Regions from separate parts of the Sphingomonas sp. PL20 genome, predicted to be linked through region 2. Evidence: riboswitches for the same ligand, from Rfam matches in the RefSeq annotation. Region 2 holds a riboswitch; the other holds the start of a gene.
The links. A riboswitch is a leader RNA that binds a small molecule or an ion and turns the genes downstream of it on or off. The one in region 2 is predicted to bind cobalamin.

Region 1 (14,455 bases), 4.3 Mb from region 2:
CATTTCCTCGCCGCCGGGAATGCGCGCGCTGTCGATCCTTTCGCGGGGCACCATGTCGTTCGTCCTCACACCTTCATTGCAAGCGCAGCGCGGTACGCCCCGCGCGCGCAAACCGACACCAAATAATCTTGCGGCGATTCGGCCCCGCCCCCGCTCTCCCGCCTACAACGGAGTCGGGGCATTCCACCAACGGGGCCAAGCGAAGGTACGATCGAATGAACTGCAGCGTCAGCGCGATCAGCGCAACAACGCCCACCACTGCCAGTCAAGCAAGCGCGGCGGCGAAACAGCGTAAGCAGGATTATGCAAACCTCATGTCCTCCTTGCAATCCTCCGACATCGAAAGCGCGAAAACCGCTTATGCCAAGCTGACCGCCAATCAGGCCCCTCCGGCAAACAGCCCGCTCGCCGCGCTCGGGGCCGCGCTGCAGACCGGCGACACTGCCGCCGTGCAGAAAGCTACCGCAGCGTTGCAGCAGGCGCGCGGCGGGCATCACCACCACCATCACGATGCCGACGCCAGCAAAGCACCCACGCCGCCCACGCCGCCCGCCACCGCGAACAGCACCGTCAACATCCTCGCCTGACGCCCGCTCACAAGCCCCGCACCCGCCCGCCGCCGCGCCGTTTGAGCAACAGCTCGCCCAGCGCCCAGACCAAGGCGTCGGCGCGGTCGGGGGAGCGGTTCGCCCCTTGATAGCCGCCTCCCACCACCAGCCCGCACAATTCGCGCTCCAGATCGGGCATCGCGCCGACATGCGAGACCATTCCGCGTTCGTACAGCAACGCCACCGGCTCGGCGCGCGCGACTTTGCCATCGCTGGCATGGACCAGCTTCAGCGGCAGGCTGGCATCGGCGGCGAGCAGCATGCTCTGCACCATCCGCCCCCCCTGGTTCTTTTCGGCGATGACACGGTCGGCGCGGTGGCGTGCGGCGCACGCCGCCACCGCCTGCGCCCAGCCCTCGGGGGATCGCCCCGTGACGCTTGCATCCTCCAGCACATAGCCGCGCCCGTCACGCCCGAGCCCGACCGCGACGATCCCGCACGCATCGCCGCCGCGCCCGGACTCGGTCCCGGCGGGCGGATCGACCGCGACCACAATGCGCACCAATGCCGGGGCAGACTCCACCCGCGCCGCGTCGAATTGCGCGGGGGACCACAAGGCCCCCTCGACATCGGCGAGCATTTCGCCCGCAATCTCCTGCCGCCCCAGCCGCGTCCCGCCATAGGCCTGCTCGATCGCGGCCAGAAAAGCGTCGGGCAGAAACGGATTTTGGTGCGAGCTCCCGCCGGTCTCCCGACACCCGTCCAGCGCCATGATCCGGCGCAGCAATGGGGTCGGGCGCGGCGTCGTCGTCACCACCACTTGCGGGGCGTCGCCCATCCGCATTCCCAGCATCAAATTGTCCCAGGTCGCGTCACCCTTGCGCCATTTGGCGAGTTCGTCGCACCAGGCGGCGGCATGTTCGGGCCCGCGCAATTTCTCGGGCGCGCCCGCCGAAAAGATCGTCGCGCGCGCCTTGGAGGCGAACTCCACTTCGGTGCCGCGCGAGCGATAGCCGACCGATTCGCCCGGCCGCGCCACCGCGATCAGCCCGCTTTCCCCCTCGATCATCACGCGCCGCACATCCTCGATCGTCGCGCCAACCAGCGCGATCCGCGTGCCCGGCATCGTGCGCGCGATCTCGCTCACCCATTCGGCACCCGCCCGCGTCTTGCCGAAACCGCGCCCGGCGCGGATCAGCCACACCCGCCACGGGCCGGCGGGCGGCTCCTGCCCCTGCTGCGCCCAGCGCTCCCAGCTCCAATTGAGTTCGGCCCGCTGCGCGGCGGTCAGGTCGCGCAGCAAGGCGTCGCGCACGCCCGCAGGCAAGCGCGCGAGCTCGAGCAACAGCGCCCGCGCTTGCGCGGCGGAATATCGCTCGCTCATTTCGGCCCCATCCGCCGCGCGAGCTGATCGAGCTTGCGGCGCAGCGCCGCGTCGGTTTCGGTCGGCGACGCCATTTTCACCCTGCGCCCGAGCGTAACCTTCCCCTCGGCGGCAGCGCGTTGCCGATTGAGCAAGCCGACCGCGAAGTGCAGATCGCTCGCGGAAATGGTGCGCTCTGCAAGCGCCGTAATCGGGCTTTGCGCCAGCGCCTCGGGATCGGCGGCGGCGGGATCGGGCACCTCACCGACAACCCGCGCCAGCGCATAATCGAGCAACGCCTCCTCCAGCCGTTGATAGCCGGTGGCGATCGCCTCCTCCCACGCCGCCGCGAAGGCCGCATCGCGCATCCGCGCGCGATAGCAGCTCGACTGAGCCACGCCCGCCGCCCGAACCGCCGAGGTGACGTTGCACGTCGCCGCCAGCGTATCGAGGAAGCGCTTGCGCTTGGCCTTGTCGAACCCGCCCCGGCGCACCCGGCGCACTTGCAGGACGCGTTTGTTTCCTGCCGTAATCGCTTCCATCCGGCCCCCCGCATAGCAAAACGGGCCGAAAGGCGTTGCTGCCCCGGCCCGTTGATCGACCCCGAGAGGCCGACTCGCAATTCTTCATCGTTCCTGTTATGTACCAAAACAGCGTCGCGATGTCAAGGCCAATTGTGCCTATTTGGTTATTTTGACCTCGCCTGTCAGAAGGTCGCCCATTCGGCGTTTTGACCGCGCCCGCTGGCCGTGACTGCAACAGCGCGCGCTGCCGCCGCAGCCGGTTTGCGCGGTGCCTTGGCATAGCTCCGCAACGGTGCCGGTCGCCCGGTGCCCCCGATCTTAAACTGCGCCGCCCGGCTCGACAGCGCGGCAACCTCGTCGGTGAGATTGCGCGCAGCCGCGGAGGTTTCTTCCACCATCGCGGCATTCTGCTGCGTTGCCTTGTCCATCGTGCTGATCGCCGTGCTGATTTCGGAGATCATCGCCGACTGCGCATTATTGTCGTTCGCCATCTCGCCCAACAGCACATGCACCTCGCCCACATCGCCCGAAATCGTGGACAGCGCCCCGTCGACCTTGTGGACGCGCTCGACCGCGGCGACGATGTCGGTCTGCGTCGCGGTCAACTGGTCGCGCGCGCGCCCCGCTTCCTGCTCCGCCCGGATCGCCAGCGCCGATACCAGATCGGCCACCACCGCAAAACCGCGCCCGGCCTCGCCTGCACGCCCCGCCTCGACGGCAGCGTTCATCGCCAGCACGCGCGTCTGGAATGCGATCTTGTCCAGCCCCTCGATCACGCTGTCGATGCCCTTGGCGCTTTCGCTCACCCGGTTCATCGCCTGCACTGCCTCGTCGGCAATGCCGCGCCCGCCGGCCACCGTGGCGATCGCTCCGTCGGCACGCTGTACCGTCCGCGCGGCGGCGGCGGCGGTGGCTTTCAGGCGCTGTTCGATCTGGCTGATCGCCGCCGTGGTCTGTTCCAGGCTGGCAGCATTGCCTTCGGTCCGCCGCGCCAGATCCTCGCTCGCCTGCGCGATTTCGCCCGATCCGGTGCTGATCGCCGACGCGCTTTCCGTCACCGCCGCGATCAGCGCGTTCAATCCGCTGACCGCGCTGTTGAAATTGTCCTTCAACGCAGTGAACGGTGCCTGCAGGTCAGCCGTCACCGCCACGGTCAAATCGCCTTCGGCCAGCGACATCAGGCCCGACCCCAGACTATCGACAATCAGTTGCGCCTGCGCCTCTTTCGAGGCTTCCGCCGCTTGCAACTGGTCGCGAAACGCCAGCATCGCCTGCGCCATATCGCCCAGTTCGTCAGCGCGATCCGCCCCGACCACCGCGACGCCCAGATTGCCCGCGCCGAGTTCGCGCATCGTGTCGGCAAGGGCGCCAATCGGGCGGATGACGTGGCGGATGGCCATCATCACAAGCGCCGACGTTCCGAAAATCCCAAGCAGCACGATCAGCACCAGCGCGATCATCGCGATCGTGCCAACGCTCGACCCTGCGTCGGACGCTTGCTTGGCATTGGCCGTGATCGCGTCCGACGCTTTCGCCATCGACGTTTCAAGGGTGTGGAATTGATCGAAAAACCCCGGAAGGTCGGACCGGGCCCCCTTCGGATCGGTCTTGATCCGGTTGATGATCTGCGTCGCGGACGCCGCATAGGCTTCCATCGGCGCGACGAGCTTGCTGGTGACCGCGGCGACCTCGGCTGATCCGGTATAGCTGCCATCGGCGGCAATCCCCGCGCGCAGCGCCTTTAGATGTTCGTCAAAGTCCTTGGCGACGTCAGCGCTCTTGATCTGGCTCTTCGGCGTGGCCGCTTCGAACCCAGCAAGCACGTCACTGCGGATCGCATCATGCATCATGTCGGCCAGTTCGTGATTGGCAAGCAACGCGCCCGCCTCGTTTTGGCGCTCCAGCGCCGCCGACTGCAGCCAGGCCGCAGCGATCCCGCTGCCACCACTCAGCACCATCAGGCTTAGCAAGACGGCCCCCGCTATGCGGATGGCGCGATCGAGCGGCATCGCAGCTAGACCGCTACTGATATTATTGGATTTCATCTCGACCACCCCCTCAAATAGAAACGACGATCAAAGTCCCTCAAAGGGCGGCAATTGATCCCCGAATACTTCGCCAGGCTGCACGCATGTCGGTCGCATCCAACACAAGCCCGACTGCACCATCCTATAATAGATCATATTTTTGGAAGCGGGTGTCCGCTTGTCTGGGAAATGATCGATGCGCGCGCTCTCTGCTTCCGTTGTGGCCCTGACGATCCTGTGTGCGGCTCCGGCCTTGGGGCAAACGGATAGGCCTGATCCCGTCCTTGCCCCCATCCCCACTGCAGCCCCCGCCCCACGTCCGATTACCTTCGACGGTCGCTATGTGCTCGATCTGATCGGCGTGGCGGCGGGTGGCGAGGCGCGCCAGACCGGCGTTCTCGACAATCTCGAACTCACCGCCGACGCCGATCTCGCGCGCCTGGTCGGATGGCACGGTGCCAAAGCGCGGGTGCATCTGCTCAGCAATCAAGGGCGCGCCATCAACGATGCTGCCGGTACGTTGCAGGGGATCGACAATATCGAAGTGGCGGATGGCCGGGTCAAACTGTACGAAGCCTGGATCGAGCAGGCCTTTGCCGGAGGCCGCGCCGCTCTGTTGGTCGGGCTGGCCGATCTCAACGCCGATTTCTATCAGAATGACGGGGCGGCGATCCTGATGGCCCCGGCCTTCGGCGTCGGATCGGAACTGGCCGCGACCGGCCCCAACGGTCCGTCGATCTTTCCCTCCACTGCCCTGATGGCGCGGCTGAACGTTACGATCGGCACGTCAGGCTATGCGCGCGCTGCCGTGGTCAATGCGCGCGCGGGCGTGCTCGGCGATCAATATGGCGTTGACCTGACCATGCATGACGGCGCGCTGCTCATCGCCGAGGCGGGAAGCACGCGCGGAGGGAAACTGGCGGTCGGCGTTTGGCGCTACACGCGGCGGCAGGACGATATCCGTGTGGTCGATGTCGATGGCAACCCGGTCCACCGCGCCGCGATGGGGGCCTATCTGCTGGTCGATCAGCATATCGCGGGCGGGGATGCGCACGCGCTGTCCTTGTTCCTGCGCGCCGGGCTGTCGGAGGGGAAGACCACACCGTTCCGCGGCGGGTTTCAGATCGGGGCCCATATCCGGGGTGTCGTTCCCGGCCGCCCCGAAGGCCGTTTATCGTTCGGCCTCGCCCACGGCCTGCTGTCGAACGGCTATCGGGCCAATGTGGCCGATACCGGCGAACGCGCCGCATCGGCCGAAAACGGGATCGAGATCACCTATCAGGATCGGCTGGCACCGTTCCTGACGATCCAGCCCGATCTGCAATATATCCGTCGCGCCTGCACCGAGGGCGGCGAGCGGGATACGCTGGTGCTGGGCCTGCGGATGATCGCGACCTTCGGTCGCCATTGATCCGCCACAGGCCCGGCACCAGCGCGCAGATGGATTAGCGGCAGCGCAGCTGCGAGTTGTTCTGGTCGACCGACTTGCCAACCACGCCACCAGCAATCGCGCCAAGGATCGTACCGACCCCGCGCGAATGCCCGCCGTCGATCAGATTGCCGAGCACGCCGCCACCGATTGCACCGGCGATCAGCCCGGTCGTGCCGTCGTTGCGCTTGCAATAATATTGACCGTCGCTGCCGCGATAGACCCGGTCATCGCTGGTCAGCACCCGCTCCTGATAGCGCGGATCGTTCCGGTAATAGCGTGCAGGGTCATAGCCGCCCTCATCGCGATCGTCCTGGCGCGGATCGTAATACGCAGGCGGCGGCGGGCGATAGCCGCGGGCACGCGCTTGCTGATACCGGTCGAATTCAGCCCGGAAGATCGCCAGTTCGCTGTCGAAACGCTGCTGCGCCTGCTGGAAACGCCGGTCGTCGGACGGGCTCTGCGCCAGCGCAGGGGTGGCCGTCGCCAAGGACGATCCAGCGATCAGCATCGCCAAAGCGGGGGCGATACGGGAAAAACGGCTCATCTGCGGGGGCACTCCATCATGTTACGGTGCGACAACGATGCACCCCGACAATGGTTGCGGCAAGAATCGCGTCAGGCAATCGCCGCGATCACGCCACGCCATGCCGCAACCTCGTCGTCGTGGCGGCGCGTTACCGAGACCGGTCCCGCCGTCCGTGTCGCCAGATCGATCTCGACCGATCCCGCCCATTCGAACGTGGCATTGCCCGACAAGCGCACCATCCCATCGGTGCCCGCTTGGGCGCGCACCATGCCGCCGCGATTGAACACCGTGATCTCGCTGTCAAACGCCCGCCGTCCGGTCAGGCAGGCGGCATAGGTCGACGCCGCCATCGCGCTGCCACAACTGTCGGTCAGCCCCACCCCACGCTCAAAAGTGCGCACGAACACGGCATTGTCGCCGCGCAGTTCGACGAAGGAGACGTTGGCGCGGTTGGGCAGCCAATCGGGTGCCGCCTCGCAGCGTTCGCCGAGCGCGACCAGTTCCCCCTCATCGACCGTATCGACAAAGCTCACCAGATGCGGATTGGGAATGGCGACGGCGGTAAAGGCGCGCGCGCTGCCCAAGGCCGCGATCGGTGCCTCGACGATGCGGTCGGCACCCACCGCCATCGGCCAGCGCGTCACGTCGAGATCGACCGGCCCCGCCAGTTCGCGGATCGTCACCACACCCGGTGCCAGATCGGGGTCGCGCCACACTGAGACGGTCGAGCTCTGCAACCGCATCGCCGCTTCGGTGATGCCCAGCGCCTCGAACCCCGCGCGCGCGACGCAGCGCACGCCGTTGAGGCACGTCTCCGCCTCGCTGCCATCGGAATTGAACATGCGAAAACCCAGCGCGTGGGACGCATCGCCCGCCGTCAGCAGCAACAGCCCGTCACCGCCGACACTCCCCTGCCGGTCCGCCAGCGCGACCGCGATCCGCGCCCAACTCTCGTCGTCCAGCGTCAGCGCGCGCGCATCCACCAGCGGAAAATCATTGCCCGAGCCGTGGCATTTGATGAAATCGATCTGCATGGCCGCCCTCATAGCGAGCGGCCCCGCGCGACGATAGCTACAGCCGCACGACGAAGCCGGTGTCCGGCGCGGCCTGCCCCGCCACGTGCGTGCGCCAGATTCGCTGCAACGCCTCGACGCCGTCGCCATGCTCGACCTGCACCAGCCCCGCCGCCGTGGCGACAAAGCCGCTCCACTCTGCCGCGACCGCCGCGTTGAACCCGTCCTGGCCGATCTCGCCGATCAGTGCCGTCGCCGCGTCAGGGGCAAAGAACCACACGGGTTTCGGCCCTGGCAGCAGCCCGGTCTCGCCGCCGGTGTCATGATGCGTCACGCCCACCCGCAGGCACGCCGCCACGCGCTCGGGCAGTGCCGCATAGACCGCGTGCAGCAACCCCGCATTGCCCGCAAAATCGATCAGCACCGCAGCGCCAACGCCCGCCAGAGCATCGATCGCATCATAGGCCAGCACCGCGTCATACAGCCCGGTCTTCTCGACGAAACCGACATGCGCCGCGCTGGTCAGGCCGATCCGCCGCAGCTGCGGGCTGCGCGCGCGCAGCACATACGCGGTACCAAGCGCGGTCTTGCTCGATGCACTGGTCAGCACCGCAGTGTCGGCACCGTGATAGCCCGCACGGCGCAGCGCATCCTCGATCAGGAAGCTGGTCAGGAACAACGGCTCGAACAGCATCCGCAAATCCTCCGCCGCCGCGTCATGCGCGGGGTCGGCCTGGAGCCGCCGATACTGGTTGTAGACCGCGCTCATCGGCTGGCGGTGCGCCGCCATGTCGCGGAACAAGCCCGCCGAAATCTTGCCCGGCTGCACGATCAGATGCGACGCCATCGGCAGGAAGCCATAGACCCGCTCGCCCACCGCAATCTCTGCAACGCGCGAGGCGATCACGCGGGCATAGCCCCAGGCCGGCACGATCCCCCAGCCTTCGGGCGCGGGGAAGAAATTCCAATAGCCGATCTGCGCGCCGACCACGCCGTAGGTCACGGTATTGGCGGTCACCGCAAACGCCTCGATCTGCAGCAGGATTTCGCCCTCGCCCGGCTCTGGTGCCAGCGTCTCGTTGATCGCCACCTGCGTCAGCGCATCGCGCCGCACCATCATCTCGCGCTTGATCGGCATGGTCCCCCCAAGTGATTCACCTCATCCCAACCCATAATGGTCGCCCAGCCGGTCGAGCGCCAGTGTCAGCACGAGCCGGCCCGCGCGCTGCGGCCAGCCCAGCGCGCGCTCGGCGACCGGCAGCCCTTCGCCCGCGCACACCACACGCCATGCGACATCGCGCAAGCCACTGCCCAGCGCCGCCATCGCCGCATCGAAACGCCGTTTGGCGGCGATCTGCGCGAGCGTAGGATCGAGCCCGCTCGCCCCGCCATCCACCCGCGCGGCCCATTGCATCGTCACGCGCGGGGCGAGTGCCGCCATCTCATAATCGGCGCGCAAGCGCTCGCCCGCCTCGAACTGCCGCGCATCGACCTTGCCATGCGCGCGCAGCCAGCCGAGCGGCGATTCGCCAATATGCACCGTAACGCTGCGCCGCGACCGATGCGGGCGCGGTGCCGCCCCATCGCCCACCACGCCGCACGCATCGATCGCTCGCTCCACCAGTTCCCGCATCACCATTTCCTCTCGCCGCAGGTTCGCGAAAAGCGTTGCCATGGCGGCGCGGATGTAGGACAGCGAAAACCGATTTGGTTAGAGGGCTGACATGATCACCGCGATCCGTGAAGTTCGCCGCGCCAAGGGCATGACGCTGGACGATGTCGCACGCGCATGCGTGCCGCCCACCACCGCGCAGACGATCGGTCGCCTGGAAACCGGCACCCGCACCGTCTCGGTCGGCTGGCTCAACCGGATCGCCGCAGCGCTGGGCGTGCGTGCCGCCGATCTCGTCACCTTGCCCGACCGCGCCGATATCGCCGTCGCCGCGATCCTCGATACCAGCGGGGCACATGCCCCCAAGCGCCCGGCGACCGTCATCCCCCCCGCCCCCGTGCCGGAACATGTCGCGGTGTCGGTCCAGGCGGGCGTGGGGGACTATCGTGCTGGCGACACCATCTGGTGCCTGCGTATTCCACCGGCGGATTTCGCCCAGGCGCTCAACCGCGATGTGCTCGTCCCGCGCCCGGCCGGCCGTTTCCAGTTCGCGCGCCTGATCGGGCGCGAGGACGGAAAGCTCCACCTGCTCCCGCTCGGCCCCGGTGCCCGCCAGCAAGTCGTCACCGATCCGCCATGGATCGCCACCGCCGTTACATTGGTTCGCGTTTTATGATCCGCACCCTGCTCTTCGCCGCGCTCCTCGCCCTGCAAGGCGCGGCTCCCGCCCCGGCACCGCCGCCACCCGTCACCACGGCGCAGATCCTCAACCGCTACCCGCATGACACAAGCGCCTTTACCGAAGGTCTGCTGATCGACCACGGCGTGCTCTACGAAAGCACCGGGCGCGAGGGGCAATCGGACATTCGCCGCGTCGATCTCCCCAGTGGACGGGTGCTCGCGCGGGTAAAACTCCCCCCAAACCTGTTTGGCGAAGGCATCGTCGCGTGGAAGCAACACCTGTTCAGCGTCACTTGGCATGGCGGACAGGGCTACCGCTGGTCGCTTCCGGACCTCAAACGCACCGGCGGATTTCGCTATAGCGGCGAAGGCTGGGCGATGACCGATGATGGACACGACCTGATCCTGTCCGACGGCACGCCGGTGCTGCGCTTTCTCGATCCCGTCACCCAAAAGGTTATCCGGCGGGTCACGGTGACGATCAACGGCCGCTTGCTCGACCAGATTAACGAGCTCGAATATGTCGATGGCGAGTTGCTCGCCAATATCTGGATGACGCACTACATCGCGCGGATCGATCCGGTCAGCGGCAAGGTGCTCGGCTTCATCGACCTGTCCCCGCTTCTGGCGCAGGTGCAACTGACCGACCCCAATTCGGTCGCAAACGGCATCGCCTATGATCGCGCGGCCCGGAAGCTCTATGTCACCGGCAAAAACTGGCCGACACTGTTCGAGATCGCGCGGCCAAAGGCTCCGTGATCCCGCCAATCGTCGTTTTGGTGCGGCTCTTGCCATCCAGCAGGAAATGGCGGTAGCGGCGATTCGCGTCTGAAGGGCGACCGCGCGTCGGGACCCAAGCGGTTGAAAAAGGGTCTGTTCGGTATGACGCACGCATCGTCAGCTTCGTCCCCGCCCCGTCAGGATGGCCTGCGCCGTCGCATCGGCTGGTTGTTCACGGCCCTGGCCCTGGCGAATGTCGGCGCGTGGATTTGGGCGTTCAGCGTGTTCCACGAACGCCCGTTGATGCTGGGCACCGCGCTGCTCGCCTGGGGGTTGGGGCTGCGCCACGCAGTCGATGCCGATCATATCGCCGCCATCGACAACGTCACCCGCAAGCTGATGCAGGATGGCCAGCGCCCGGTCACCACCGGCTTCTGGTTCGCGATCGGCCATTCCGGGATCATCGCGATCGCCTCGGTCGCGGTCGCGCTGACGGCGAGCGCACTCGCCAGCATGGCCGAGCTCAAGCAAATTGGCGGGACCGTTGCCACGATCGTGTCGGCAGGGTTCCTGTTCGCGATCGCGGCGACCAATCTCATCATCCTGCGCGCGGTGTGGAAGACCTTTGCCCATGTCCGCGCGGGCGGTGCCTATGTCGATGAAGATATCGACTTGCTGCTGGCCGGGCGCGGCATCTTGGCGCGGGTGTTTCGACCGATGTTCCGCTTGGTCAACCGCCCGTGGCACATGGCCCCGCTCGGCTTCCTGTTCGGGCTGGGCTTCGACACCGCGACCGAGGTCGCGATCCTCGGGCTGTCGGGGCAACAGGCCGCCGATGGCACGGCGATCGGCGCCATCCTGGTGCTGCCGCTGCTGTTTGCGGTCGGCATGGCGCTCATCGATACCGCCGACGGCGTCGTCATGTTGGGGGCGTATGAATGGGCGTTCGTCAAGCCGATCCGAAAACTCTATTACAACATCACGATCACGCTGATGTCGGCAGTCGTCGCGATCGTGATTGGCGGCATCGAGGCGATGGCGCTGATCGGCGGGAAGCTCGGCTTGGTCGGCTGGCCGTGGGAGACGGCGGCGCGGCTGGGCGAGCAGTTCAACACGATCGGCTTTGCGATCATCGGCCTGTTCGTCCTGTGCTGGATCGTCAGCTTCGGCATCTATCGCTGGAAGCGCTTCGACGAGATCGAGGTCCGCCTGCCGGGCTGACGCCGACCACCGTATCGGATTGGCATTGCCCGCAAACTCGGTTAAGCCACACGCGAATTCCCGGCAAAAATCCGGGAGTTCATGATCGCACCGGTGCCCCGCGAGGGGCTTGAATGGGAATGTGGTGCGGGAGCGTGCTCCCAAATCCACAGCTGTCCCTGCAACTGTAAGCGGATAGTGCGATGCGCAAGTCTCCCCTTTGCGGGAGCAGCCACTGGAAAACCACGCAGGTGGGGCTCTGGGAAGGTGCGTATCAAACGGTGACCCGTGAGCCAGGAGACCTGCCAGTGCACCGGTCGCTCTTGCCCAGATCCAGGGGATGGTCTTGGCACGGTACTTCTCCGTCTGGGCGACGAAACTGTGCGGCTGGGGCTGCACGGTCGTGCGGCCACGGGCGCTCTCGCGTCGGTCCGGGGCGCACGCCGACCGGTTTTGCGCCGGCAAGCCCCGTCCTGTGTTCGTCCTGGCGCGGGGAGATGTACCATGTCCGATCTTTCCAAGATCCCCGTCACCATTGTCACTGGCTTTCTCGGGGCCGGCAAAACCACCCTGATTACGCACCTGATCCGCAACGCCGACGGGCGGCGGCTTGCGGTCGTCGTCAATGAATTCGGCACGCTCGGCATTGACGGAGACATTCTCCAGGGCTGCGCCATTCCCGATTGCCCGGCGGAAAACATCGTCGAGCTGGCCAATGGCTGCATTTGCTGCACCGTCGCCGACGATTTCATTCCCACGGTCGAACGCTTGCTGGCGCTCGATCCGCGGCCCGACCATATCCTGATCGAAACCTCCGGCCTCGCTTTGCCCAAACCCTTGTTGAAGGCGTTCGACTGGCCTGCGATCCGCAGCCGGATCACCGTCGACGGCGTGGTGGCGCTGGCCGATGCCGAGGCGGTGGCGGCAGGCCGCTTCGCGCCGGATCTGGCGGCGCTGGAGGCGCAGCGCGCCGCCGACCCCGGCATCGACCATGAAACGCCGCTGTCCGAAGTGTTCGAGGACCAATTGGCCTGTGCCGACATCGTCCTGCTGACCAAGGCCGATCTGGCCGGCCCAGACGGCGTGGCGGCGGCGCGTGCGGTCATCATGGCGGAGGCACCGCGACCGGTGCCCATCCTCGAACTGAGCGACGGCGTCGTCGATCCGCGCGTGATTCTGGGGCTCGGTGCCGCCGCCGAAGACGACATCGCCGCGCGCCCGTCGCATCACGATGGCGACGACGATCATGAGCATGACGACTTTGACAGCATAGTGCTCGACATTGGCGAAATCGCCGATCCCGCCGATCTGGCCGCGCGGATCGAACGAATCGCGCAACAACACCAGATCTTGCGCGTGAAGGGCTATGCTGCGGTCGCAGGCAAGCCGATGCGGCTGCTGGTGCAGGCGGTCGGCGCGCGCGTGCGTTATCATTATGATCGTCCGTGGCAGGCAGGCGAAGCGCGCCGCACCACGCTGGTCGTCATTGCCGAGCGCGACCATATCGATGGCGAGGCGTTGCGTACGGTGTTGGTCGGCTGAGGCCAGACCGTGCACATCCTGTTCCGCGAAAGCCACGGTCTGGAGGAAGCCGCGATCCCGCAGGATCTGGGGCAGAGCCCGGCTGACCTGGTCATCCTGTCCTTTTCGGACAGCGACCTTGGTGCCTTCGCGGGCGCGTGGCACAGCGCGCGAAGGTCCGGCCAGGCGGTGCCATCGCTGCGGCTGGCCAACCTCGCCGCGCTTGGGCATCCGCTTTCGGTCGATGCCTATGTCGAGCGGACGCTGAGCAGTGCACGGGCGGTCCTTGTCCGGCTGATCGGCGGCATGCCCTATTGGAGTTACGGCCTGCAACAGGTCGAACGGATCGCGCGGGCACAGGGGATCGCATTCGCGGTGTTGCCCGCCGATGGCCGACCTGATGCGCGATTGGACGCTGTGTCCACGGTGCCGGCGCAAACTCTGCGGGATCTTGCGCGCCTCTGCGATGAGGGCGGGCCTGAGGCGAGCGGTGCCGCGCTGGCGCTGCTGGCGCGCGCCGCAGGGTTGTGCTGGGACGACACGGTCGCGCCCAGGCCCTTGCCGATGGCGGGCGGCTGGCACCCCGATTTGGGTGTGGTCGATCCAGCAATGTTTGCGCGCGATCCTGATCGGCCGCTGGTGCTGCTCGTCTTCTACCGCGCCTATCTGGCGGCGCAGGACCTTGCCCCCTTCGCGGCACTGCATAGCGCGTTGGAACAGCGCGGCTTTGCGACGCTGTCGCTGTTCGGCCCGTCGCTCAAGCACCCGCAGACGCGCGACCAGATCGCGGCATGGATTGCTCCGCTGGCACCCGTGGCGATCCTCAACGCGACGGCGTTTTCGGCGCGGGACGAGGCTGGCGAAACCCCGCTCGACGCGGCGGGGGTGCCGGTGTTTCAAGTGGCGCTGGCCACCTCCGGGCGGGCGGCCTGGGCGGACGGCACGCGCGGACTGTCCCCAGCCGATCTCGCCATGCATGTTGTGCTGCCCGAAATCGACGGTCGGCTGTTCGCGGGCGTCGCCAGTTTCAAGCAAGCGGGCACGCGCGATCCGCTGCTCGAATTTGCCCGCACCGCGCATTGTGCCGAACCCGAACGGATCGCGGCGATTGCAGACCGAGTGGCTGGCTGGACGGCATTGGCGGCTAAGGCCGCCAGCGAACGGCAGGTGGCGATGATCCTCTCCACCTATCCCGGCAAGGCCTATCAAATGGCGCATGCCGTCGGGCTGGATGCGCTGGCATCGGCCGAGGCGATTCTGGCCGATCTGGCCAGCGCGGGATATGACG
Region 2 (14,455 bases):
GCGCTTGCGCGGCGCGCGGCGGCCTTGGCTTGCGCGGCTTCGGCTTCGGCCAGCTGCGTGGCGGAGGGGGCGGTGTGGAGCAGGCCGTTGCTCGCATCGAGAATGACGCGGGTGTCGTCGGGGATATCCAGCACGTCGGGACCGATCGCGACCAATGCGGGCAAGCCCATGGAGGCAGCGAGGATCGCGACATGCGAGGTCGGCCCGCCCTTGGCGATGCACAGACCGGCCAGGCCCTCGGCCGAGCCGATCAGATCGGACGGCATCAGATCCTCGGCGATCAGGATCGTGCCGACGGGATAGATCTGCGCGGTTTCGGCACCGCCCAACAGGCGGGCGAGCAACTGGCGTTCCAGGTCGCGCAGATCGTCGGCGCGTTCGGCCAGGTGTGGGTCGCCACCGGCGCGCAGTGCATCGGCCTGCGGGCGGATCGCGGCGCGCCAGGCGTGGCCAGCACTTTCGCCGCGCGCGATACCGGTGTGGGTCGTGTCGATCAAAGCGGGGTCGCCGAGCAACGCGGCGTGCGCCTCCAGAATGGCACGTGCCGGGCCGTGGGCGGCGGCGGCCTGCCGGGTCATGTCGGCGATGAGCGCGGCATGGGCGGTGGTGAAGGCGGCCTGCTCGGCGGCAATGCCGCGCCCCAGCAGCGGAACTTCTGGGTCAATGGCGCGGTGATGCCGTACTGGCCCGATCGCGAGGCCCGGCGCTGCGGTCACGCCCGCAAGCGCGCCCTCGGGCACATCAGCGCGGCGCACGGCGGCGGGCGGCGGCGCGGCAGGCGCGGGCGCTTCGTCCATGCCGCCGGAGATCAGCGCGACCAGCGCATCGAGCGCGGCGGTGCCGTCGCTGCCCTGCGCGGCCAGCGTGATCGTATCGCCATGCCCAATGCCCAGCGCGAGCAGCCCGGTCGGGCTGAGCGCTGACGCAGTGCGCGCGCCCTTGCCGAGCGTGATCGAGGCACTGAAGGCGCGTGCGCAGGCGGCAATGCGGGCGGCCGGGCGGGCGTGGATGCCGTGGGCCAGATCGATGCGCAGCGTGCGCTCTTCGCGCGGTATATCGCTGCGGTCGGTTTGCTCGGTCGCCGACGGGGCGATCGCCCGCACCGTCATCAGCGGCGCACCGACCGCGATCGGCCCGATCGCCGCGCGATCGCTCAGCGCATAGCCTTCGCCTTCCACCAGAAGAATCGGCGTGATCACGGCTGCGGCTTCGCGCACCAGCAAATCGAGATCGAAGTCGATCAGGGCGTCGCCCGTAGCGACTCGGTCCCCGGCGCGCACATGTGGGGTGAAGCCGCGCCCGCCCAGCCCGACCGTGTCGATGCCGAGGTGGATCAGGATTTGCGCGCCGTTATCGGCTTCGATCGTCAGCGCATGGCCGGTCGATTGCACGCTGACGATGCGCCCGTCGCACGGCGCGTACAGGCAAGTGCCGGTTGGATCGATCGCCAGCCCGTCGCCCAGCATCCGCCCGGCGAACACGGCGTCGGGAACATCGTCCAGCGCAGTGACCCAGCCTTGTAACGGTGCGGACAGCACGATCGACGCCATGGTTTCTCCTCAAACGGGGCAGGGACGCGCAAAGCGCGAAGGGTCAGGCAGGGACGGGCTCGGACCGGGCCGTCGCCGCAACGTCTCCGCCAATGATGGTCGCGATTGGGTGGAATGCGGCGTCGAGCTGCACCCAGTCCGCGCGCTTGCCCGGCGTGATCGCACCGCGATCCCGCGACAGGCCGAGGAAGGCGGCCGGATGGGTTGCCGCCATCGCCGCCGCGCGCTCGGGCGTGATGCCGAGCCGGGTAATGGTGTTGCGCACCGCGCGTGCCATGTCGAGATCCGACCCGGCGAGCGTACCGTCCGCCCCGATGCAGCGGCCACCCTCGACATGGATCGGGCGGCCTTGCAGCAGGAAGGTGGTCTCGGCGGTGTTGACGCACGGCATCGCGTCGGTGACCAGCATCATGCGATCCGCCGGGCGCGCGCGCAGCGCGATGCGCAGCGCGGCATCGTCGACATGGAAGCCATCGACGATCAGCCCGCAGTACACCGACTGGTTGTCCAGCGCGGCACCAACCGCGCCGGGCGCGCGCTGAATGAGCGGCGACATGGCGTTGAACAGATGGGTGACCCCCGTCACGCCGGCGGCGAAGCCTGCCGTCGCTTCGGCATAGGTCGCATTGCTATGGCCAAGGCTGACCAGCACGTCGGCGCGCGCGAGCGCGGCAATGCGATCGAGCGGCACCAGTTCGGGCGCGATCGTGACCATCACGCGACCACGGCGCGGCCGCATCAGCAACGCCATCAGCGTATCGTCGAGCGTGACGAAGCGCGCGGCATCGTGAATGCCCTTGCGCGCAACGTTGATGACTGGCCCCTCGATATGCACGCCGACTACACCCGGCACGCCGGCCGCAATCGCCGCGTCGGTTGCCTCCAGCGCCTGGCCGATGACCGTTGCCGAATCGCTGATCAGCGTCGGCAGGAAGGCGGTGGTGCCATAAGGCCGGTGCGCCGCACCGATCGCGGCAATCCCGTCGACGGTCGGTTCGTCGTTGAACAGCATGCCGCCGCCGCCATTGACCTGGGTATCGATGAAGCCGGGCATCAGCCATCCACCGTCAAGATCGATCGCCCCGGCGCTGGCGCGCTCCATGATCGCGACGATGACGCCGCCCTCGACGTCGATCGTCGCAGCGGACAGGATTCCGCGCGGCGTGACGATATTGCCGTTTACGAAAGCATAAGACGTCATAGCGTGCGGGTAACCTTGCTGAGATGGCTCGGCGCATCGGGATTGTACCCGCGCGCGCGCGAAAGCGCATCGGCCATGCGATAGAAGCTCTGGATCATCAGAATCGGCTCGATTGCGGGGTCGGCGGTAAGCGCGGGCGGGTCACCCGCCCCATCGACACGTGCGTCGGCCAGGCTGACACGCGCACCGCGCGCGGCAAAGTCCGCCGCAACCGCGCGGACGTCGTCGCCAATCACGTCGGAGGTGGCGAAGGCGATGATTGGAAAGCCGCTGCCAACGATCGCCATCGGGCCGTGGCGCACCTCGGCCGAACTGAAGGCTTCGGCGTGAAGCCCACACGTTTCCTTCAGTTTCAACGCCGCTTCCTGCGCAACCGCAAGGCCAATCCCGCGCCCGATGACGAACAGGTTGGTCGCGTCCTGCAGGCTCGCGCCGACGCTGCCCCAGTCCAGCGCCCAGGACCGCGCGAGCGCATCGGGCAAGCCCATGACGGCGCGGCGCAGCGTGTCGTCCTCGGCCCACTCCGCCACCAAGGCAGCAAGTGCTGCCAGCGATGCAATGTAGGATTTGGTCGCAGCGACCGACCGTTCGACCCCGGCCGACAGCGCGATCACCGTATCGGCGGTGTCGGCGAGCGGGGAGGTGGCGTCGTTGACCAACGCGACGACATGCGCGCCCGCCGCCTTTTGCGCGGCCACGGTGGCGAGCAAGTCCGGGCTGCGCCCGCTTTGCGAGATGGCGATGCAAAGCGCATGGCCCTGTACGGCGGGCGCGGCATAGACCGAGGCGACCGACGGTGCGGCCGACGCCACCGGAATGCCGGTGCGCGTCTCGATCAGATATTTGCCATAGGTGGCGGCATGATCGGACGATCCGCGTGCGCAGGTTACGATAACGGCGGGCGGGGCGGCGCGCAGCTTCGCGCCGAGCGCGGCGAAGGCCGGTCCATTGGCGGCGAGCATGCGGGCGACGGCGGCACCGGCCTCCGCCGCTTCCTGAAACATCAGCGTTGGGCCCGAAACGGGCGAAGCGGTCATGGATATGGTATCGTGCATGGCTGGTCCGATTGCTATCTCAGCCGGGATAGGTTTTATATTGGTATTACTCAAGCCGCAAAATGCACCAGCTGCGCAAGCGCTGCGACGCGATCGACATCGGTATCGCCGTCCTGCGCCGCAACGAAGCCGAAGCGGCGTTCGGGGGCGTCCGGGGCGATCTCGCGGGTGCTGCGGCACGATGCGTGGAGTTCGGTGATGCCCGTCGCCAACAGCGCGGGCGCGGTTTCGACGCTTACCCCACTTCCCGCGAGGATGATGATCCGCCCCGCCGCCTGCCGATGCAACGCAGCGAGCGTTGTCACGCCGTCGATCGCACGCGGCTCTCCGCCCGAGGTCAGGATGCGATCGAACCCCAAGGCCACTGCCTGCTCGAGCGGTGCAAGCGGATCGGGCACCAGATCGAACGCGCGGTGCAGGGTCAACGACAGCGCGGCACCGCGCTGCTGCCCGAGTGTGCGTGCGTGATCCACCCAGCGTGCGAGCACAGCGGTATCGAGCTGTCGGTCGGCGCCACTGGCCCCGATCACGACACCGGCGAGCCCGGCGTCGGCGGCGGCGCGAATGTCGTCGGCGATCAGCGCCTGTTCTGCCGCGTCATACATGAACCCGCCCGCGCGCGGGCGGGCCAGCAAATGGACCGGCAGGGGGCTGGACGCGGCCGCGCGGATCAGCGAGCCCGGCGGGGTCAGCCCACCGACCGACAAGGCGGCGCACAATTCGATCCGGTCGGCCCCACCACGGAGTGCCGCCTCCAGCCCCGCGACCGTTTCGACGCAGACTTCGAGCATGCCGCGTTTGGGTGTCACGCCTGGAATAGCGACGTTCCTTTATGCACCACGGTGCGGCCGGCCATGTCGGTGACGGCATAGGTGAAGCCCGGCAACAGGCAGAACGCGCCGACATTGCCATGCGGATCGAGCGCCAGAAAACCGACCTGGACGCCACGAATGGCGTCACCGCGCAGCTTGGCAATGTGCTTCACCACTTCCTCGCACGCTTCCTGCGGCGAACGTCCGGCGCGCATCGACGCGATCACGCGCGCGGTGCCCGCGATGCGCGTCACTTCCTCGCCCAGTCCGGTCGAGGTTGCGCCGCCAACGCCCGCTTCGACGAACAGCCCGCTGCCGACCTGGGGCGAATCGCCGACGCGGCCGCGCATCTTGAACGCCATGCCGGACGTGGTGCACGCACCCGCCAGCCGCCCGCTGGCATCGCGCGCGAGCAGGCCGATCGTATCATGATCGAGCGCGCCGCCGGGCGTGCGGGTGATGCGGTTCTCGCTATTGGCTTCGGGTCGATAATTTGCGGTCTTGAGCCATTCGCGCCACGCCTTTTCCGATTCTGGCGTCAGCAATTTGCAATAAGGGAAGCCTTGATCCTTGGCGAAGCGCGTCGCGCCTTCGCCGACCAGCAGCGTGTGCGGGGTCTTTTCCATCACGCGGCGCGCGACCGAAATGGCGTGCATGGTATCTTCGAGCGCGGCGACCGCGCCGACCCGGCCGGCATCGTCCATGATGACGGCGTCGAGCGTGACGTGACCGTCGCGGTCGGGATAGCCGCTATAGCCGACGGAATGGTTGTTCGGGTCCGCTTCAGGCACCATCGCCCCGGCTTCGACCGCATCGAGCAACGATCCGCCGCTGGCCAGCTTCGCATAGGCAGCGTCGTTTGCGGCCGCGCCAAAGTCCCAGGTCGAGACAATTTGCGCGGCAGGCCCGGACGTTACGTCGGCCAAGGCTTTGGCGGCGGGCAATGCGCCGGCGGCAACGCCCATCATGGCGAGCAAGGATCTTCTACTGGTCATGGTCACCCCGGTTCATTCTTTATGTACGATCATGACATGGACGCATAAAATGTCAAAATCGGTTTGGCGTGGTATCAATTAGGTATTGACGGTTTGCCAATTTGAATAGAACCTCTTGTCACGGTGCCGTAACGCAAAACGCGGGCGGCATGTGTAATTAGGGGAAATTTTCATGATGCTCCGTCACTCTGTATCCTTTGCTGCGCTGGGCGCGGCGCTGGCTTTCGCCGCGCCTGCGATGGCGCAGCAGGCCGCCGCCGACGATCACGTCTCGAAACCGGATGCAGCCGATGCCACACCGGCAGACGGCGACATTCTGGTAACCGGGACGCGCATTTTGCGTCCGAACATCGCGTCGGCCGCGCCGATCACCACGGTGACCGCGCAGGACATCCGGGCGCAGTCGCCGACCAATATCGAAGAGGTGTTGAACCGCCTCCCGCAGATCGCGCCCGACAGCCAGCAAAATTACCAGGATTCGGACGGTCGCCAGCGCATCAAGCTGCGCAGCCTGGGTTTTGAACGCACGCTGGTGCTGATCGACGGCAAGCGCCTGGGCACGCAAAACGGTGAGGATGCGGGGATCATTCCGGTCTCGCTGATCGATCGCGTCGACGTGCTGACCGGCGGTGCTTCGTCGGTCTATGGCTCGGACGCGGTTGCAGGCGTCGTCAACTTCGTCCTCAAGCCCGATTTCAAGGGCATCCGGATCGACGGCAATTACAATTTCTACAACCACCAGAACCGCGCGAACATCGTCACGCAGCAGGCGCAGGCATCGAGCTTCCCGACCAATACCGGGATGGTCAATGACGGTGGCCGTGCCGATGTAACGTTGACCGCCGGGACCTCGCTGTTTGACGACAAGCTGAAAGTGTCCGGCTTCGTCAATTATAAGCACCAGGATCTGGTGCCGTACGACGCGCGATCGACCTCGGCCTGCCAATTGGTGCAGACCGGCACCGATGGCCCGCTCAGTTGCTCGTTGTCGTCCTATTCGGTCAGCGGTTACATCTCGCCGCGCTCGGGGGCCAATAACGGCACGGCCTATGTCAATAATCCGGACGGCACGCGCAGCTTTGTTCCCTATGGCGCGGGTGCGGGCAATGCGGCCAACCCCTATGACGGCTATTCGTACCAGCGCGCCTTCACCCGCGTGAACGCCGGGGGCTTCGCGACGCTGAAGCTGTCGCCGGCGGCGGAAATTTACGGGTCGGGCATCTGGTTCCGCGATAAGTCGACCAACCGCTTCCCGACCCGCGTGTTTGCTGCCGCCAATTATGGGTCCGACCCGTATCAGGTGAACTGCAACAACCCGTTCCTGTCGGCGTCGCAAGCATCCGCGATTTGCGGGGCTGCGGCCGGAACCGCGACGCTCGCGCCGCTCGATGTGCGCTATCGTTTCAACGTGCCGTATCTGACCGATACCTATGTCAATAGCGGCATTCGCGCGACCGGCGGTGTTCGCGGCAAGATCGGCGATGCATGGACCTATGACATTGGCGGCGTCTATGCGCGCAACCAGCAGGACTATATGCCCGCCTCGCTGCCGCAATTTGCCAACGTCAACCGCTCGCTCAACGTGGTCAACGTCAATGGCACGCCGACCTGCGCCTCGGTCGTCGATGGGACCGACAAGAATTGCGTCCCGTTCGATGCGTTCAAGGCGGGGAACAGCAACCAGGCGCTGGTCAACTATCTGTATAGCGGTCTCGCGGCCGAGAAGCAGACCACCGTTGGCATCCTGTACGATGTGCTCGCCAACGTGACCGGCGACCTCGGCAAATATGGCATCAAGTCACCCTTTGCCGAGCAGGGGCTCGCCTTTGCGGCGGGTGTGGAATATCGCGAGGATCGTCAGTTCTCGACCGCGAATGCGGCATTCCGGGCCGACAATGGCGGATCGGATGCCGACCTCCGCCAGCATGTCTGGGAAGGCAATATCGAGCTTCAGGCACCTTTGGTGCAGCACAAGCCCTTCATCGAAGAGCTTCAGGTGAATGCCGGCGGGCGTCTGTCCAAATACAGCTCCAACCCCGACAAATTCACGACGTGGAAGCTGGAAGGGTTGTACGCGCCGGTTCGCGACATCGTGTTCCGCGCCTCCTTCAACAAGGCGCAGCGCGCGCCGACCGTGGTCGAAGCGTATCAGGCCAGCAACATCAGCTATTCGCGTCAGGGCGGGTCGCAGAACGATTTCTGCGCACCCGTGCCGCGTCAGATTGCTGACCCTGCCAATCCGGGTAAGACCATCACCACCACCGCGCCGCTCGCGTCGAAGGAAGTGTGCCGCGCAACCGGCCTGTCCGATTCGCTCTATGGCAGCGCAACGCTGCTGTGCCCGAACGACCAGTGCACGGTCCGTTCGGGTGGTTTCACCGCTGCGCCGGAAACGGCCTATACCCAGACCTATGGCATCATCCTGAAGCCGCGCTTCGTCAAAGGGTTGGTGTTCTCGGTCGATCGCTATCGGATCAAGATCAACAACTCGCTCGGCTATAATGACGACAGCTATTATACCGATGGCTGCCTGCGTTCGAACGGCGATCCGTTCTTCTGCTCGGGCATCGTGCGCGCCGCCAATGGCACGCTCTATGCGGCGGCCGGCACCAACCCGACCAGCGGCTTCATCCGCGCCGGTACGACCAACTATTATTTCTCGATCGCGCGCGGTTGGGACTTCCAGTCGCAATATGCGCTGGGTCTGGGCAAGGTTGGCCGGATGGATCTGAGCTTTAACGGCTCGCTGACCACCTTCGCCGGTGGCCAGGATTCGCCGCTGCAGCCCGAGCGCAATTGCGCCGGTTATTACGGCAATGGCTGTGGCCAGTTGCTGCCGAAGTGGAGCCATGGGATGCGCGCGACCTATGTAACGCCCGATGATGGCTTCAACGCCTCGTTCAACTGGCGCTATGTCGGGTCGCTCACCAGCGCCAACAATTCGGGCGATCCGGCGATCGGCGGCACGCCTGATCGGGTGCAGAAGACCTTCGGCTATATCGCCCCGGTCAGCTACTTCGATCTCGCGCTGACGTTCAACATTGCCAAGCGCTACAGCCTGCGCCTGATCGCGAACAACCTGCTCGACAAGGCCCCGCCGATCCTGGCGAATTCGTACAATATCAGCCTGGCGCGCAACAACACGATCCCGGCACGCTATGACAGCCTGGGTCGCAACCTCGCGGTTGGCTTCACGGCGAACTTCTGAACGATCCTTGGAGGGAGCACTGATGTGCTCCCTCCGCCCTTTCGATCGATCACCCCAACCGTATCGCCAGCGCCGCAAGCGTCACCAGCAGGATCGGCGTCGTGAGCGTGATGCCTACCCGAAAATAATAGCCCCAGCCGATCCGCACGTCCTTTTGCCCAAGCACGTGCAGCCACAACAAGGTGGCGAGCGAACCGATCGGCGTAATCTTGGGCCCCAGATCGCAGCCGATGACGTTGGCGTAGATCATCGCTTGCCGGACCGCGCCGGTCGCGTGCGTGGCGTCGATCGACAGGGCACCGATCAGCACCGTCGGCAAATTGTTCATCACCGAAGAGAGCAGCGCGGCAAGAATGCCGGTCGCGAAGGTGGCCCCCCAAAGCCCGCTCTGCGCCGTGCGATCCAGGAGCAGCGCGAGCCCATTGGTCAGCCCGGCGTTTTTCAGCCCATAAACGACCAGATACATGCCGAGCGAGAAGACCACGATCTGCCACGGCGCGGTGCGGATCAACTGGCGGGTGTCAATGGTGCCGCCCCGCGCCGCGATGCCGATCAACACCACCGCGCCGACGGCAGCCGTCGCGCTGACCGGCACGCCGAGCGGTTCCAGCAGGAAGAACCCGACCAGTAGCAGCGCCAACACGCCCCACCCGGCGCGAAAGGTCGCGCGGTCGCTGATCGCGTCCCCGGGCGTGCGGAGCAGTGCAACATCGTAATCGGACGGGATGTCGCGCCGAAAGAACAGCAGAAGCACCGCGAGCGTCGCCGCGATCGCGGCCAGATCGACCGGCACCATCACCCACGCATAATCGGCAAAGCCCAGCTTGAAGACATCGGCCGAGACGATGTTGACGAGATTGGACACCACGAGCGGCACGCTGGCGGTATCAGCGATGAAGCCCGCCGCCATCACGAACGCCAGCGTCGCCTTGACGCCATAACCCAGCGCCCGCAGCATCGCGAGGACGATCGGGGTCAGGATGAGCGCGGCCCCATCATTGGCGAACAGCGCCGACACCGCCGCCCCCAACACCACCACCAGCGCGAACAGCCTTTTGCCGTTGCCGCCGCCCCAGCGCGCGACGTGCAACGCCGCCCATTCGAAGAATCCCGCCGCATCGAGGATCAAGCTGATCAGGATGATCGCGACAAACGCGCCCGTCGCATTCCATACGATGTTCCACACAACCGGAATGTCGGCGAGACCGATGGTTCCGGTCGCAAGCGCGACGACCGCGCCCGCCGTCGCGCTCCAGCCAATGCCGAGTCCGCGGGGTTGCCAGATGACGAGCGTAATCGTCGCGAGAAAGATCAGAACGGCGATAAGCATCAGCCGACGCGCTGGCCGTGCGCGTCGATCACTTGCTCGCCATCTTCCTTGGCGAACGCACCGTGTTGCGGTGTCGGCAGCAAGTCCAGCACCCGTTCGGACGGGCGGCAAAGCGTCACGCCGAGCGGCGACACCACCAGCGGGCGGTTGATAAGAATCGGATGCGCGATCATCGCATCGACCAGCGCGGCGTCACTCAGGCTCTCATCGTCCAGGCCAAGCTCAGCATAGGGCGTACCTTTTTCGCGCAGCAAATCGCGCGGGCGCATTCCGGCGCGCGCGATCAACCGCTCGAGCAGCGCGCGCGATGGCGGCGTCTTGAGATATTCGACGACATGCGGCTCGATCCCGGCGTTGCGGATCATCGCCAGCGTGTTGCGCGACGTGCCGCAGGCCGGATTGTGATAGACGATGATATCGATGGCGATCGGGTCGGTCATGCGTGTCCTTCCTCAGTACAACGGCTGCGCAGCACGGTGTCGGCCAACTGCCCGCAAATCTCCGGATTGCCCCCGCAACAATCCTCCATGAGATATTCGAGCAAGTTCGCCATGCTGTCGTGCCGCGCGGAATAGATGACCGAACGCCCATCGCGGCGACTCGATACCAATTGCGCGTGCGACAGGATCTGGAGATTGGTCGACAAGCTGTTGGCGGGAACGTCCAGCCGCCGCGCGATTTCGCCCGCTGCAAGCCCTTCAGGACCGGCCTGGACCAGCATACGGAACACGCTGAGCCGCCCGGCATGGGCGAGCGCGGACAAAGCGGCGACGGCGTTCGCTATTTCCATAATTCCACTATAGTGGAACTATGGAGCGCTGCAAGGGTGCTGCTATGGCGCTCCGTCATCCGGGGCAGTGCCCGGATGACGGAGCGGGAGCTCAGAAGCGTGCGCGAACACCGCCGTAAACGGCGCGGCCCGGATTGGTGAAGCTGAACACGTCCTCATAATGCGCGTTGTTGAGGTTCTCGATCCGGCCGAACAGCGTGAAATGGCGGTTGAGCTTCACATCGCCATTGAGGTTGAGCAGCACATAATCGTGCAGCCGCACCGTGACCGGGACATAAGAGGGATCGGTATAGGCCACGTCGCTGGTGTCGCCATTGTAGCGTGCGACCGCGGTGAAGCCGAAGCGATCGTGCGGTGCGCGCCAGCCGACCGCGACGCTGGCGATATGGGTCGGGCGGCGCACTTCTTCCACGCCATTCTCGCGGGCGTGGAGATAGGTATAAGCGGCGTCGATCCGCCACGCGGTGCCGATGCGTGCGTTGAGGAACGCCTCGACGCCGTGTTGGCGCGATTTGGTGGTGCGGTTGGCGGGTGTCGCCACGTACGTTGGCGCGGGGTGAATGGTGTAGATTTCATCCGACAGGCGGCTGTCGAAATAGGTCGCGCCGATCAGCACATGGCCGTCGACGAAACTCTGCTCGATCCCGGCTTCCCATCCTTCCGAGCGTTCGGGTTTCAGACCCGGATTGCCGATGAAGCGCCCGTCGCTATAGCCATAGAGTTCGTAAAAGCCTGGATTCTTCACGCCCGATCCGGCCGCTGCGCGAACCCGCGTGCCGCTGTCGAAGCGATAGCTGCCTTGCACGCGATAGGTGGTGGTGTCCTGAAAGCGGTTGTTGAGGTCCTGCCGCAGCGAGGCGCCGAACGCGGCATGTTCGCCGAGCGTCAGGTCATATTGTCCGACGATGCCGACATTGTCGACTTGCCGCCGCCCGGTGAAAGCAAAGCCGGTCGGATCGGTATTGCGATAGCGCTCGCGCTCGACATCGACCGCGACGGTCAATTGGTGATGCAGTGCGCCCTGGTTGAGCTTGAGCGTTGACTCATACGAGCCCTTCAGCCGCTGGCCCGTGTCGCCATAAGTGCGCGCGGTCGCGCCATAGCCATTGCGCGTGGTGTCGGCGATTTGCCCGGTCAGCGCCTGCGTCCATTTGCCGTCGAGCAAATCGAGTTCGCCACGCAGCAGGCCGTAAACCGCTTCGTTGATGAAATGCGCGCCCGGCGTGTCGATCGTATAGCCAAAGGTCTTGCTGGCCGGGTTGCTGTCGCTGTCGTTGAAATCGGCCTGGGTGCGGGCATAGCGCGCGACGGCGGTGAGGCGCGCATTGGATGCGGGCGACCACGTCGATTTGAACGACACCGCGCCCGAGTCATTGCCAAGATTGCGCGTTCCCCCGCGCGCATTGGGCGTGCCGTCGGTCGTGTTGAGCGTGCCCGACAGCGCATAATCGAATGTGCCCGATACGCCCGCGATCCGGGCTGCCGCGTTGACCGTGCCGAACGAACCGCCTTCGACGCGTGCGCTGACACCCGGGGCCTCACGCCCGGTGAGCGTGATATAGTGGATCACGCCACCGATCGCATCGGAGCCGTAGATCGAACTTTGCTGCCCGCGCAGCACTTCCACGCGCGCGACATCATCTGCGATCAGCGTGCCGAAATCGAATTCGCCCGCATAGGGGTCGGACACTTCGATCCCGTCGATCAGCACCAGCGTGTGGTTGGCCTCGGCCCCGCGCAGGCGGACTTGCGTCTGACCGGGGATGCGGCTGACGGCGACGCCGGGGACATCGCGCAGGATGTCGGACACGGCGCGGGTCTGGCGTTGGTCGAGCGCATCGGTATCGAGCACGGTGACCGAACCGCCAATCTGATCCGCACGCAGCGGGGTGACGGTGGAGCGGATGCCAGTGACGACGATGGCCGACTCGTCGTCGGTGGTTTGCGCGGGTGCCGGATCGGGGGCGACCTGAGCGAAGGCGGTGGCGGGGAGCAGCAGCGCGGCAAGCGCGGCCGAGGAAAGCAGAGTCTTCATGGCGTAAACGAGTCCCTTGGGCGTCGAGCGACAAGGACCGGGGCTTCCGCTGCGAACGGTCGGGACACGCCACCGGACGGACGCATAAGCGCCCGGCACCGCCCCCCGATGCGGCCCCAGCCGCACGTTCGTCGCTCAGACGAAAATCGTTTCGCGCCTGGCCAATCCCATGAGCCGGGCAAGAGCGACCCGCGCCGGTCGGTCTCCTGGCTCACGGGTCATCGCACGATGCGCGCCTTCCCAGGTGGTCCGCCAAGGTGGCGGGCTTCCCCAGTGGCTGCGGAACCGTCGGTTCCACATGCGCGTCATACTCGCCGCTTACAGTTGCAGGGACAGCTGCAGATTTGCACGGATCGTGCGCACTGCATTCCCGTTACCGGCGCGAATGCGCGACGAACCCGAAAAGGCTGCATCGCGCGGTTCGGGGATAGGGCAGCGCGCGTCATAAACCAACCGCCTTTTGCGGGCTGCCAATTTACGAAAAAGGGGCCCGGATCGCTCCGAGCCCCTTCTTTCTCCGTAAGAACCGGAGGTTTTAGTCGCGATCACCGGTCAGGAAGGCGGGTGCAAACTCGGGCGCGGGGCCGTCGTCATTGCCCGAACGCTCTGCACGCGGTGCGCGCTCGCCGCCGCCATCGCGACGCGGGCCACGGCCACCGTCGCCATCACGGCGTGGGCCGCGATCACCACGGCCGCCGCCATCGCCACGCGGGCCACGGCCGCCGTCACCATCGCGACGCGGGCCGCGCGGACCGCGATCGCCACCTTCGCGCGGTTCACGCGCCGGGCGGGTGTCTTCGATCTCGGCACCGGTTTCCTGGTCGACGACGCGCATCGACAGGCGCACCTTGCCGCGCGGATCGATCTCGAGGACCTTGACCTTGACGTCCTGGCCTTCCTTGAGGACGTCCGCGACCTTCTCGACGCGCTCGTTCTTGATTTCGGAGACGTGGACGAGACCGTCCTTGCCACCCATGAAGTTCACGAACGCACCGAAGTCCACCAGGTTGACGACCTTGCCGTCATAGATCTTGCCGACTTCAGCTTCCTCGACGATGCCCTTGATCCACTTGATCGCAGCTTCGATCTGCGCGGTGTCGGACGAGCTGATCTTGATCAGGCCCTCATCGTCAATGTCGACCTTGGCGCCGGTCTGCGCGACGATCTCGCGGATCACCTTGCCGCCGGTGCCGATCACTTCACGGATCTTGCTCTTGTCGATCTGCAGCGTTTCGATGCGCGGGGCATGCGCCGAGAGCTCGGTGCGGGTCGACGACAGCGCCTTGTTCATCTCACCCAGGATATGCGCGCGGCCTTCCTTGGCCTGTTCGAGCGCCTTGCGCATGATCTCTTCGGTGATGCCGGCGATCTTGATGTCCATCTGCATCGTGGTGATGCCGGCTTCGGTGCCTGCGACCTTGAAGTCCATGTCGCCCAGATGATCCTCGTCGCCGAGAATGTCCGAGAGAACCGCGAACT

Region 1: another riboswitch for cobalamin. It lies ahead of cobW (cobalamin biosynthesis protein CobW); the one in region 2 lies ahead of H4W01_RS01700 (TonB-dependent receptor plug domain-containing protein).

Annotation. Positions count from the first base shown of each region.
Region 1 covers NZ_JAGINH010000002.1:4,581,680-4,596,134, reverse strand. Annotated here, with positions in the region: gene H4W01_RS21845 (spermidine synthase) at 1-54, opposite strand, end outside; gene H4W01_RS21840 (hypothetical protein) at 216-587, shown strand; gene H4W01_RS21835 (DNA-packaging protein) at 595-1,932, opposite strand; gene H4W01_RS21830 (hypothetical protein) at 1,929-2,453, opposite strand; gene H4W01_RS21825 (methyl-accepting chemotaxis protein) at 2,618-4,480, opposite strand; gene H4W01_RS21820 (carbohydrate porin) at 4,659-5,873, shown strand; gene H4W01_RS21815 (glycine zipper 2TM domain-containing protein) at 5,908-6,438, opposite strand; gene dapF (diaminopimelate epimerase) at 6,510-7,454, opposite strand; gene H4W01_RS21805 (DUF2855 family protein) at 7,492-8,571, opposite strand; gene H4W01_RS21800 (DUF6456 domain-containing protein) at 8,593-9,066, opposite strand; gene H4W01_RS21795 (helix-turn-helix domain-containing protein) at 9,158-9,721, shown strand; gene H4W01_RS21790 (glutaminyl-peptide cyclotransferase) at 9,718-10,485, shown strand; gene H4W01_RS21785 (HoxN/HupN/NixA family nickel/cobalt transporter) at 10,609-11,667, shown strand; cobalamin riboswitch at 11,742-11,970, shown strand; gene cobW (cobalamin biosynthesis protein CobW) at 12,151-13,188, shown strand; gene cobN (cobaltochelatase subunit CobN) at 13,198-14,455, shown strand, end outside.
Region 2 covers NZ_JAGINH010000002.1:313,519-327,973, forward strand. Annotated here, with positions in the region: gene ptsP (phosphoenolpyruvate--protein phosphotransferase) at 1-1,550, opposite strand, end outside; gene nagA (N-acetylglucosamine-6-phosphate deacetylase) at 1,594-2,751, opposite strand; gene H4W01_RS01665 (SIS domain-containing protein) at 2,748-3,788, opposite strand; gene H4W01_RS01670 (copper homeostasis protein CutC) at 3,857-4,615, opposite strand; gene H4W01_RS01675 (N(4)-(beta-N-acetylglucosaminyl)-L-asparaginase) at 4,612-5,613, opposite strand; gene H4W01_RS01680 (TonB-dependent receptor domain-containing protein) at 5,786-8,821, shown strand; gene H4W01_RS01685 (arsenic transporter) at 8,871-10,151, opposite strand; gene arsC (arsenate reductase (glutaredoxin)) at 10,151-10,591, opposite strand; gene H4W01_RS01695 (ArsR/SmtB family transcription factor) at 10,588-10,941, opposite strand; gene H4W01_RS01700 (TonB-dependent receptor plug domain-containing protein) at 11,033-12,976, opposite strand; cobalamin riboswitch at 13,156-13,372, opposite strand; gene pnp (polyribonucleotide nucleotidyltransferase) at 13,512-14,455, opposite strand, start outside.